Regions from separate parts of the Spirillospora sp. CA-128828 genome, predicted to be linked through region 2. Evidence: predicted binding sites of a transcription regulator. Region 2 holds the regulator's gene; the other holds the start of a gene.
What was found. The regulator HrcA, encoded in region 2, represses chaperone genes, less so after heat shock. The targets are predictions, from matches to a motif close to TTGGCACTCTCNNNNNGAGAGTGCCAA.
Positions count from the first base shown of each region.

Region 1: ACQPXG_RS08285 (FmdB family zinc ribbon protein) is a predicted target of HrcA. The motif match lies at 3,499-3,525, and genes of this name have one in related genera.

Region 1 is NZ_CP191986.1:1,611,647-1,617,806, forward strand. Features, by position in the region: gene ACQPXG_RS08275 (S-methyl-5'-thioadenosine phosphorylase) at 1-400, opposite strand, end outside; gene ACQPXG_RS08280 (MMPL family transporter) at 584-2,710, opposite strand; gene ACQPXG_RS08285 (FmdB family zinc ribbon protein) at 3,096-3,461, opposite strand; gene ACQPXG_RS08290 (potassium/proton antiporter) at 3,583-5,070, opposite strand; gene ACQPXG_RS08295 (NAD(P)-dependent oxidoreductase) at 5,172-6,160, opposite strand, start outside.
Region 2 is NZ_CP191986.1:2,951,080-2,957,239, reverse strand. Features, by position in the region: gene ACQPXG_RS14740 (16S rRNA (uracil(1498)-N(3))-methyltransferase) at 1-542, opposite strand, end outside; gene dnaJ (molecular chaperone DnaJ) at 639-1,775, opposite strand; gene hrcA (heat-inducible transcriptional repressor HrcA) at 1,776-2,786, opposite strand; gene ACQPXG_RS14725 (DUF3097 domain-containing protein) at 2,991-3,803, shown strand; gene hemW (radical SAM family heme chaperone HemW) at 3,817-5,025, opposite strand; gene ACQPXG_RS14715 (hypothetical protein) at 5,065-5,505, opposite strand; gene ACQPXG_RS14710 (hypothetical protein) at 5,662-6,160, shown strand, end outside.

The sequences.
Region 1 (6,160 bases), 1.3 Mb from region 2:
ACACGTGCACGGCCGCGCCCTCGTCGTAGAAGGTCTGGTCGCGCCCGGACGTCCGGTCGGCGAGCTGGTCGGGCACGGCCAGGGTGCCGGGGCCGTAGTCGGGGGTGAGGGAGCCGACCGCGCAGGGGCCGAGCACCTGCCGGACGCCGAGGGACCGCAGCGCCCACATGTTCGCCCGGTACGGGATCCGGTGCGGCGGGAACCGGTGGTCGCGGCCGTGCCGGGGGACGAACGCGACGCGGCGGCCCGCCAGTTCGCCGATCGCGATGGGGTCGCTCGGCGGGCCGTACGGGGTGTCGACCCGCACCTCCTCGATGTCGTCGAGGAACGAGTAGAACCCTGAGCCGCCGATGACCCCGATCTCGGCGGCGGGCTGGGAGGCGGAAGGCTGAGTGGACATGGCGCCGACACTAGCCACCCGGGCCGCCGCCCCGGCAGGCCGTCCGCCGATTGTGGATAACTCCGCGAAGAAGGGGCCCGGCCGAAGCCGGACCCCTTCCTCCCCGGGGCCCGGCCGAAGCCGGACCCCTTCTTCCCCGGGGCCCGGCCGGAGCCGGGCGCCTTCACATCGCCGGGTACGCCGTCAGCCGACGGGGTCGAGGATCTTGGGCGGGGCGGAGGCCTGCTTCTTGGCGAGCCGGCCCGGGGCCCAGATCCGCCGGCCGATGTCGTACGACAGGGCGGGCAGCAGCAGCGACCGGACGATCAGGGTGTCGAGCAGCACGCCGAACGCGACCGCGAAGCCCATCTCGACCATGCCCACCAGGGGCAGCGTGACCATGGACGCGAACGTGGCCGCCAGCACCAGGCCGGCCGAGGTGATCACGCCGCCGGTGACGGTGAGGCCGCGCTGGATGCCGCGGCGGGTGCCGAGCGCCTGCGACTCCTCCCGGACGCGGTGCATCAGGAAGATGTTGTAGTCGACCCCCAGCGCGACCAGGAAGATGAACGTCAGCAGCGGGAAGCCGGAGTCGGTGCCCTCGAAGCCGAAGCCGTGCTCGAAGATCAGCGCGCAGGCGCCGAGCGAGGCGAGGAACGACAGCACCACGGTGCCCATCATCAGCAGCGGCGCGACGACGGCGCGCAGCAGCGCGATGAGGATCAGGAACACCACGCCCAGCACGATCGGGATGATCAGCTTGTTGTCGCGGGCGGAGGCGCGCTTGATGTCCAGCTGCGTCGCGGTCATGCCGCCGACCTTGGCGTCCGCGGACGGGACCGAGTGCGCCGCGGCCCGCAGCCGGTCGATGGTCGTGCGCGCTGCCTCGCTGTCGGCCGGGTCCTTGAGGGTGGCCTCGTACTTGACCAGTCCGTTCGCCGTGACCGGCGGGCCGACCTCGGCGACGCCGGGCGTCCCGCGGAGGGTCTGCGCGAGCGGGCCGGACGCCGGTGCGGACCCGATGACCACGGCCGGCGAACCCGAACCGGCGGGGTAGTGCCGGGCGACGACCGCGGAACCCTTCACCGAGTCGGGCTTTCCGGTGAACTGTCCCGCGTCCGACAGGCCGTCCGCCTTGAGCGAGCCCAAGCCGAGGGTGAGGGCGATCAGTCCGAGCATGGTCACGGCCCAGAGCGCGCGCGGGCGCCTGCCGACCAGACCGGCCACGCGGTTCCACATGCCGTGCTCGGCCTCGTAAGCCTCCGGCTTCAGGTACTTCTCGTCGTACCGGGGGACCAGCGGCCAGAACAGCCAGCGGCCGAAGATGACGAGGAGGGCCGGCAGGAGGGTCGTCATGGCGGCGAGCGCGGTGAGGACGCCGGCGGCGGCCACGGGGCCCATGCCCACGGTGGAGTTCATGTCGGCGAGCAGCAGGCACAGCAGACCGATCGCGACGGTGGCGGCGGACGCGATGATGGCGGGCCCCGCGCGGTGCAGCGCGTACGCCATGGCCTCGTGCCGGTCCTCGTGCCGGTGCAGTTCCTCCCGGTAGCGCGCGACGAGCAGCAGCGCGTAGTCGGTGGCGACACCGAAGACGAGGACGGTCAGGATTCCGGCACTCTGGCCGTTGACGGTGAGGTCCGCGTACTTGGCGAGCAGATACACCGTGGATTGGGCGAGCCCTAGGGCGAAGACGGCGCCGAGCACAGGGACGAACCACAGGATCGGGCTGCGGTAGATGAAGAGCAGCAGGACGATGACGACGAGCCCTGCGGCCATGAGCAGGAAGCCGTCGAGGCTCTGGAAGACCTCGAACTGGTCGGCGCCACCACCGGCGGGGCCGGTGACGTGCGCGGTCAGTCCGGGAGGTCCGCGCTTGGCGAGGTCGCGCGCCTGGTCGACGGCGCCGGTGAGGTCCACGTCCGTCAAGGGCACGAGGGTTTGCAGGGCTTTGCCGTCCTTGGACGGGAACGGCCCCTGTGCCTTCTGGGCGCCGGGCAGCTTCTGCAACGCGGCGACGTCCGAGGCGGCCTTGGCCTTGTCCGCCGGGGTGATGCCGCCGGACCGCTCGTAGACGACGACGGCGAGCATCGTCTCGTCCTTGCGGAACTGCTTCTCCAGGCTCACCACCTGGGTGGACTCCGCGCCGCCTGGCAGCCAGGCGGCCGCGTCGTTCTCCTCGACGTCGCCGAGCTTGCCGGCGAGCGGGCCGAGGGCCATCAGCAGGACGACCCACAGGGCCAGGACGGCCCACTTGGTCCGCCGTCCGGCGATCAGTCCGGCCAGGCGGTGTGACCGTCCCCTGGGGGGAGCCGGGCTAGGTGCGCTCATGGTTCCTCTCCTGTGTGCACCGGGCGATTCGAGATATGTCGCGTTCGCGCCAGAATCTCTCGACCCGCGAGATATGTCAAGTACTATCGCGATTACTTCCAGCGCGGGAGGCGCTGGCGAGCTTCTCGAACTAAGAGTCTCTCTAAAGTAGAGCTATGTCAAGCCGGGATGGTTCCGGGCGACCCGGGCCGAATCTCCCATCTCCTCAATGGTCGCCAGGCCGGCCCGCCTGCGCGTCCGGCATGAGGAGGGAAGTCGGCTACCTCCTTCGAGGCACAGAAAAGCCGCCGGCTACATCGGAAGATGTAGCCGGCGGCGTCAGAGCACAGGAAAACCCGGGGGATCCGTCAGCGGATCCCCCGGTGCGCGTACGAGACCTAGAAGGTCAGGCGACCTTCTCAGACGAGGAGGACGACTTGCTGGACGACGACGAGTCGCCCCCAGACGAAGACGACGAGGAGTCAGAGGAGGACGAGGACGCCTTGGCGGAGTCGCCCGAAGAACCGTTGGACTCACCCGAGCCGTTGGACGACCCGTTGGACGAGGCGCCCACGGTCGAGGACGACTTGCCCGAGCCGCGGCTGTCGGTGCGGTAGAAGCCGGAACCCTTGAAGATGATCCCCGCCGCAGAGAAGACCTTGCGGAGCTTGCCGCTGCATGCCGGGCACTCGGTCAGCGCGTCGTCGCTGAACTTCTGCACGACCTCCAGAGGCTCGCCGCACTCGGTGCAAACGTACTGATACGTCGGCACGGTTCCTCCTCGCTGACTCAGTCCGGCGGAGCCCGGACTGGCACTCACTCTGAACGACTGCTAATGGTACCCATGCCTGAAACAGGATTCGCCCCCGGGATGTTCCCCGGCGGGCCGGAGGTCAGCCGCCGGTCTCGCCGAACCATCCCGCCAGCCTGCCCTTCCGGCTGACCGCGCGCAGCCGGCGTTCGGCGGTCTCGCGCACGGCCTCGGTGGTGACCACCAGGAGGGTGTCGCCCGCCTGCAGGGGCGTGGTGGGTTCGGGTACGAAGCTCGCCCCCTCCCGCACGATGAGGGTGATCGACGCGCCGGGCGGCAGCCGCAGCTCGAAGATCTCCACGCCGCTCATCATGGAGTCGGCGGGAATCCGCACCTCCAGCAGGTCGGCGTGCAGTTCCTCCAGCGGCGCCGCCTCGACGTCCAGCTCGCGGGTCTGCTCGTCGCTCTTCAGCCGGCACCAGCGCGCGACCAGCGGCAGCGTCGGCCCCTGGAGCAGCGTGAACACGACGACGATGTTGAAGACGATCGCGAACATCCGGTCGGCGCTCGGGACCTCCGCCACCATCGGGATGGTGGCGAGGACGATCGGGACGGCGCCCCGCAGTCCGGCCCAGGACGCGAACACCTTCTCGCCCCACGACATCCCGAACCCGATCGTGGAAAGCACCACCGACACGGGACGGGCGACGAGCAGCAGCACGAATCCGACGACGAGGGCGGGCACGATCTGGCCGGGAAGGTCGCCGGGATCGGCCAGCAGGCCCAGCATCACGAACAGCCCGATCTGTGCGAGCCATCCGACGCCCTCGGCGAACCCCCTGGTGGCGGGGCGGTGCGGGAGCCGCGAGTTGCCGAGGACGAGCGCGCTCACGTAGACGGCGAGGAATCCGCTGGCATGCAGCAGCGACGTGGCCCCGTATGCGCCGATGGACAGCGACAGGACGGCGATGGGGTAGAGGCCGGACGCGGGCAGCGCGACGCGGCGCAGCGCCTGGGCGCCCAGCCAGCCGACGACGAAGCCGATGATCCCGCCGGCGACCAGCTCGTAGATCATCACGCCGAGCAGTTCGGCCAGGTTGGGGGCGGTGCCGTGCGCGCTGAGCGTGACCACGATGATCACGACGGGCGCGTCGTTGAAGCCGGACTCGGCCTCCAGCAGGCCGGACAGCCGGGACGGCAGCGGCAGCCGTCGCAGCACCGAGAACACGGCCGCGGCGTCGGTCGGGGCGAGCACCGCGGCGAGCAGGAAGGCGGGCCGCCAGTCCATGTCGACGAGCCACATGGCGGCGAACGCGACGACGAGGATGCTGATCAGGGTGCCGATGGTGGAGACGCTGAGTGCGGCCGGCACCGAGGGCCGCACGTGCCGCCAGCTTGTGGTGACGCCGCCCTCGGCGAGGATCAGGACGAGAGCGGCGAAGCCGAGCGTCTCGGCGAGTTCCGCGTTGTCGAAATAGATGTGGAGGGGGCCGGACTCGCCGATGAAGAGGCCGAGGCCCATGTAGGCCAGCAGGGTCGGGAGACCCGCCTTGTGCGACAGCCTGACGGCGATGATAGCGCTGAGTACAAGCGTGGCCCCGAGGAGTAGCCAGATGTCGAGGTGCAACATCCCACCCTTCGAGGTCGTCAAAGTTGATCGTTTAGCAATCCTACAGATTCACGAGCTGATCACATACTTACGATTGAGGGATGGCGTGTCCGGGATCGCCGCTATCGCCGTGTGACCTGCGGATTTACCCCGTTGACGATGTTCTGCACGTCACGTCCCTGGACGGCCGCGATGACGTTCTCCTGCACCATCGCGACCAGATTGAACTGCGACTGGACGGACGCCCCCGCCGCATGCGGCGACAGCAGGACGTCCTCATGGGAACGCAGTGGATGCCCGTCGGGAAGCGGTTCCTCGTCGAACACGTCCAGGGCGGCGCCCGCCAGCCGACCCGAATCCAGAGCGGCGATGACCGCGTCGTCAGGCGCGATGCCCCCGCGCGCCACGTTCACCAGCAGCGCCTTGTCCGGCAGCAGGGCCAGACGTTCCGGCCCTATCAGCCCCCTGGTCTCGTCGGTCAGCGGCAAGGCGAGGACAAGGATGTCCGACGTCGAGACGAGGTCGTCCAGTTCCCGGTACGTGACCGCCGCATCCGAACGTTTCCGCCTTGACCAGTACGAAACCGTGCAGCCCAGCGCCGCGAACAGCCGCGCGGCCTCGGCACCGATCGCACCGAACCCGACGATGCCGACGCGCTGGGAATGGATCTCGCGCGGATGCCGTCCCGCCATCTCCATCTGCGGCCACCCACCCGCCCGGACGGCACGGTCGCCCCAGACGAGGTTGCGGCACAGCGCGAACGCCGCGCCGACCGCCCATTCGGCGACCCCGCGCGCGTTGAAGCCCGCCGCGTTCGCCACCGGCACGTTCGCCTCCGTCAGCGCGGCGACGTCGATGCTGTCCGTCCCGACCGCGGGCATCTGCACGAACGACACGCGCCGCGCCTCGGCCACCGCCTCGGCGTCCAGCGCCAGCCGTCCGGTGAAGTCGCCGATCACGATGTCGGCGCCGGGAAGCGCGGCGAGCAGGCCGGCCCGATCCCTGGTCCGCGGGAACGTGACCTCCGCGGCGTCACCGAGCGGTGCGAACAACCCCCGGACGATCTCTTCTCCGATCCGGGGCAGGGAAAGGATCCGCCACGGCGCCGTCA
Region 2 (6,160 bases):
GCGCTCAGCGGCGCCTCGGCCTCCTCGTGCAGGATCAGGGCCAGCGACGCGTCGGCGATCCGTCCGGCGACCTCTTCGGTGGACGCCAGCTCCGGCACCTCGGGCAGCCGGCCGCGCCGGGCCTGCTTGCCTGCCTCGCGGGCCGTCGCGCGCCAGCGCCCGAGGGCCTTGTCGCGGCGTTCCGGACGCCACCGGGTGACGCACCGGGCCGCCGACCACGGGACGATCTCGTCCACGCCGACCTCGGTCATGGTCTCCACGGCCAGCTCGCCCCGGTCGCCCTTCGGGAGGGCCTGGACGACCACGAGGCGCGGCGAGGGCGGCGGCTCTCGGTGCCGGACCAGCACGTCCAGGGTGAGGGACGCGCGGTCGGCGGCGGTGACGACGCATTCGGCGAGCAGTCCCTCGCCGTCGGTCAGGTCGACGCGCTCACCGGGCCGCAGCCGCCGCACCGCCGCGGCGTGCCGCCCTTCGGGCCCGTCCAGCAGGACCCGGTCGCGTTCGAGCGCGTCCGTCCCCGCGAGGAAGACCGGCGGACTCATGCGCGCACTCCCGGTTCATGTGCGGGGTTCATCTGGGCCCCCCGGATGCTCCGAATCGCCGCGGCGGCCCTCCTGGTAGGCCGCCGCCACTGCGCTTCAGTGCTGGTTGAACACGTCCTTTATGCGGGAGAACACGCCGCTGCGCTGCCCGGGGGCGAACTTGCCCGGGGGGCGTTCCTCGCCGCGCAGGGCCGCGAGGCGGCGCAGGAGCTCCTCCTGCTCCTCGTCCAGCCGGTTCGGCGTCTCCACGTTCACGTGGATCATCAGGTCGCCGCGGCCGCTCTCGTTGAGGTGCCGGACGCCCCGGTTGTAGAGCGTGATGACCTGCCCCGACTGCGTGCCGGGCTTGATGTCGACGCTCTCGGCCGCGTCCAGTGTCTCGATCGTGACGCTGGTGCCGAGCGCCGCCGCCGTCATCGGGATCTCGACCGTGCAGTGCAGGTCGTCGCCCTCCCGCTCGAAGATCGGGTGCGGCTTCTCCACGATCTCCAGGAACAGGTCGCCGGGCGGGCCGCCGCCGGGGCCGACCTCGCCCTCGCCGGCGAGCTGGATGTGGATGCCGTTCTCCACGCCGGCCGGGATCTTGACCTTGACGGTGCGCCGGGTGCGGACCCGGCCGTCGCCGGAGCACTCGGTGCACGGGTTGCGGATCACCGAGCCGAACCCGCCGCACGCAGGGCACGGCCGGGCCGTCATGACCTGGCCGAGGAAGGAGCGCTGGACCTGCTGCACCTCGCCGCGGCCGTGGCACGTCTCGCAGGTCTCCGGATGGGTGCCGGGCGCGCAGCCCGAACCCTCGCAGGTGGTGCAGGCGACCGCGGTGTCGATGGACAGCTCCCGGGTCGTGCCGAACGCGGTCTCGCCGAGGTCGAGCTCGACCCGCAGCGTCGCGTTCCGGCCGCGGCGGGCCCGCGACCGCGGGCCCCGCGACGTCGCGGTGCCGAAGAAGGCGTCCATGATGTCGCTGAACGGGAATCCGGCGCCGCCGAACCCGCCGGCCCCCGGACCGCCCGCGGACGCGAACGGATCCGCGCCGAGGTCGTACATCTCGCGCTTCTTCGGATCGGAGAGCACCTCGTACGCCTGGGTGATCTCCTTGAACTTCTCCTGCGTCTCCGGATCCGGGTTGACGTCCGGGTGGAGTTCCCGCGCGAGCCGGCGGTAGGCCCTCTTGACCTCGTCGGCGCTGGCGTCCCGCCGGACGCCCAGGGTCGCGTAGTAGTCGTTCGCCACTTACGACCCCGCCAGGATCTGTCCCACGTAGCGTGCCACTGCCCGTACCGCTCCCATCGTGCTGGGGTAATCCATGCGTGTAGGCCCGAGAACTCCAAGCCGGGCCAAGGTGAGATCGCCCACCCCGTAGTCGGCGGCGACCACCGAGGTCGATCTGAGCCCCAGGTCGGGGTTCTCGGTGCCGATCCGCACCGTAACTGTAGAGGAGTCGCCGGTCTCGCCGAGCAGCCGCATCAGGACGACCTGCTCCTCCAGCGCCACCAGCACCTCCCGCAGGCTCTGCGAGAAGTCCACGGCGGCGAGGTTGGCCGCCCCGGCGAAGACGATCTTCTCCTCGTGCTTCTCGACGAGTGTCTCCAGCAGGACGGACAGGACCGCCGCCGCGATCGGCCGGTCGTCCGGCCCCACCTTGTCGGGCAGGTCCGCGACGGCGGCCGGGACGTCGCCGAGCCCGAGCCCGTCCAGGCACGTGTTGAGCAACGCCCGCAGGTGCCCGATCGATTCCTCGGAGATCGACCCGGTCTCGATGACGCGCTGCTCCACCCGGCCGGTGTCGGTGATCAGGACGAGCAGCAGCCGCCCCTCCGCGACGGGGACCAGCTCCACGTGCCGCACCGACGAGCGGGTCAGCGACGGGTACTGGACCACCGCGACCTGCCGGGTCAGCTGCGCCAGCAGCCGCACCGTCCGGCCGACGACGTCGTCGAGGTCGTACGCGCCGGACAGGAACGTCTCGATCGCGCGGCGCTCGGCGACCGACAGCGGCTTGATCGTGGACAGCCGGTCGACGAACAGCCGGTAGCCCTTGTCGGTGGGGACGCGCCCGGCGCTGGTGTGCGGCTGGGCGATGTAGCCCTGCTCCTCCAGCACCGCCATGTCGTTGCGGATGGTCGCCGGCGACACGCCGAGGTTGTGCCGGTCCGCCAGCGCCTTGGAGCCCACCGGCTCGTTGGTGGAGACGTAGTCCTCGACGATGGCGCGCAGGACCGCGAGTTTCCGGTCGTCCAGCACGTTGTCACCTCCTTCGTCCGGCCGGCCCGTGCAACTGGCACTCCTTACTCCCGAGTGCCAAGTCTACGGCCCGGAGGGCTCGGCTGGAGCGCCCGCGCACTCCCCGCATGGCTGCGCGATCCTATCCGTATCGGGCGCGGACGCCACGCCGGGAGACGAGGGACGACGCCGCCCGGGCCTCCCGCCGGGTTAATGTGCGGACCCGTGCGGAGTAAGAACTACGGAAACGACGTGCTGGCCGGCGACTGGCGCAGGCCCCGCAAGGGACAGATCCCCGAGGTCCCGGCGGAGCCGGGACTGGTGGCCGAGGACCCCGGCAGCGGCTTCTGCGGGGCCGTCGTCGGCTGCGACAAGTTCGGCGTCACCCTGGAGGACCGGTTCGGCAAGCGCCGGGTGTTCCCGCTGACCAAGTCCGGGTTCCTCATCGACGGCGAGCCGGTCACCCTGGTCAGGCCGGGCGCCGCGCCGAGGGGCCCGGCGCGCTCGGCGTCCGGGTCCGTCGCCGTCGAGGGCCTGCGGGCACGGGTGGCCAAGGAGAGCCGCATCTACGTGGAGGGCGTCCACGACGCGGAGCTGGCCGAGAAGATCTGGGGCCACGACCTGCGGGTCGAGGGCGTCGTCGTGGAGTACCTCGAAGGCGTGGACGACCTGCCCGCCATCGTCGAGGAGTTCGCCCCGGACGAGGAGCGCCGACTCGGCGTCCTCGTCGACCATCTGGTGGAAGGGTCCAAGGAGTCCAGGATCGCGGCGCAGGTCACGTCGCCGCACGTCCTCGTCACCGGTCACCCGTTCATCGACATATGGGAGGCCGTCAAGCCCGCGGCCGTCGGCATCCGCGCCTGGCCCCGCATCCCGCGCGGCATCTCCTGGAAAGAGGGCGTCGTGGCCGAACTCGGCTGGGGCGACGACACGGGCGCGGCCTGGAAACGCATCCTCGCCTCGGTCAACACCTACACCGATCTGGAACCGGCCCTCCTCGGCCGGGTGGAAGAGCTGATCGACTTCGTCGCCGGCTAGTCGCGGGGGCCGGTCAGGTCAGGGTGTGGAGGACGGCGTCGGCCAGGAGGCGGCCGCGTCGGGTCAGGACGGCGCGGCCCCGGTCGTAGGGGGCGCGTTCGATCAGGCCGTCGTCGATCGCTCTGCGGGCGGCCTTGTCGTCGAGGAGGTTCGCCGGGCAGCCCTGGGCCAGGCGGAGTTCGAGCATGATGCGCTCGAAGCGGCGGTCCTCGGCGTCCAGGATCTCCCTGGCGTGCGCGGGCGTGGTGCCCTCGGCCAGGCGGGCGGCGTACGCGGCGGGGTGTTTGACGTTCCACCAGCGCGTCCCGCCGACGTGACTGTGCGCGCCCGGGCCGACACCCCACCAGTCGGCGCCCGTCCAATAGAGCATGTTGTGCCGGCAGGCGGCGCGGGGGTCGGCGGCCCAGTTGGAGATCTCGTACCAGTGCAGGCCGTGGGCTTCGAGCAGCTCGTCGGCGATCAGATAGCGGTCGGCCATGGCGTCGTCGTCCGGAGCGGTCAGCTCGCCGCGTTTGACCTGTGCCGCCAGGCGGGTGCCCTCCTCGACGATGAGCGCGTACGCCGACACGTGGTCGGGCTCCGCCGCCAAGGCCGCCTCCAGAGAGGCCCTCCAGTCGTCGTCGGTCTCCCCTGGCGTCCCGTAGATGAGGTCGAGGTTGATGTGCTCGAAGCCCGCCTTGCGCGTCCACTCGACGACCTGCGGAACGCGTCCGGGCGTGTGCGTGCGCTCCAGGACGGCCAGGATGTGCTCGCGCGCGCTCTGCATGCCGTACGAGACGCGCGTGAACCCTTGCTCACGCAGACGGTGGACGTACGCCTCGTCCACCGACTCGGGGTTCGCCTCCGTCGTGACCTCCGCACCTGGAGCGAGCCCGAACTCGGCGTCGATCGCGGCCAGGACGCGGCCCAGATCCTCCGGCGGCAGCAGCGTCGGTGTGCCACCGCCCACGAAGACCGTCTCGACGGGCAGGTCCACGTCCCCGAGGACACGCCGCGCCATGCGGACCTCCCCGATGGCGGTGTCGGCGTACGAATCGCGGCTCGCGCCCGGCCCCAGCTCCGTCGCCGTGTACGTGTTGAAGTCGCAGTATCCGCAGCGCGTCACGCAGAACGGCACATGCACGTAGAAGGCGAAGGGCCGCTGGCCCAGGCCGGCGAGGGCGCCGCCTGGCAGCGCACCGTCCGCCGGTACGGGATCACCATCGGGAAGAGTCGAGGGCACCCCTCAAGTCTGCCCCGCCTCGCCGCCTGCTCCGTCCGGTCAGGTCTCCGCGAGCTTGCCGCGGAGCCAGTCCGGGATGTGCTCCTCCGCCCGCGGGAACCGGTCGAGGTCCAGGGCGTAGGCGGACGGGGCGAGCGGCGGGGTGAAGTCGGGCTCGCCGTCGTAGTCGAACTCGGCGCTGAAATGGCCGGAGCGCTCGACCTGGAGGCGCGCGGTGAACCAGGCGCCCTTGTCGGCGCGGTACATGACGCGGCGCAGCTCGTCCATCTTCCCGACGGCCTGGCCGGGCGGCAGGGCCGTGCGGCGCCCGCCGTCCGGGCCCTCGACCTCGAAGGAGGCGCTGTCGATGCCGACCGTCGCGCGGAACTCGAAGTCCAGCCGCTCCCAGCCCGCGGGCGCGGCGGAACGCAGCGCGCGGACGGCGCCGTTCACCGTCTCCCGTTCCTTCGCGGAACGCAGAACCTGCTCGGGCTGGGTCACGCTACCTCCGCGAGGTCGGTCCGGGTCGCTTGATCAGGCACCGTACCCGTACGACCGTACCCGCGAACGCATCCGTGCCGGGGGCCATCGCCGTGTCGCAGGTGACACGGCCGGAATGGAGCGTGGCGGCCCACTTGGGTCGATAAGGTCGTCGGGATGCGGAACGAGGGTGCGGGTGGCGGGGGGCGTGTGCCCGTGCGGGTCCTGCTGTGCGGTGAGCCGGGCGGGTGGCACTGGACGGTGGTGGACGACGCGGGCGGCGAGCGGCGTTCGGAGTTCACCGGGGCGGGGACGCGCTGGTCGGCGGGCGGACGGTCCGATCCGGAGCCGGCGTGGTGGCACCGCAGGCTCGCCGAGACGGCCGAGGGGCTGCGGGAGGCGGTCGCCGAGCGGCTGACCGACGCGACGTTCCGCGAGTTCGGCGTCGAAGCCGCGATCACCTGGTTCGCGGTCGACGACCCGGTCGCCTGGGAGGGCATCGTCACCCTCGGGGAGGCCGACCCCGCGCGGTTCCCCGGCCGGGTGCCGCCGTTCGTCGTCACGCTGGAGCCCGGCCGCGGGGCGCTGCTGCCCGACGCGAACCTGCTGTTCTCCACGCGGGCGGCGGACGCCTGGACGACCCTCGACGCGGTCTCGCGGCGCTGCGGCACCCGTC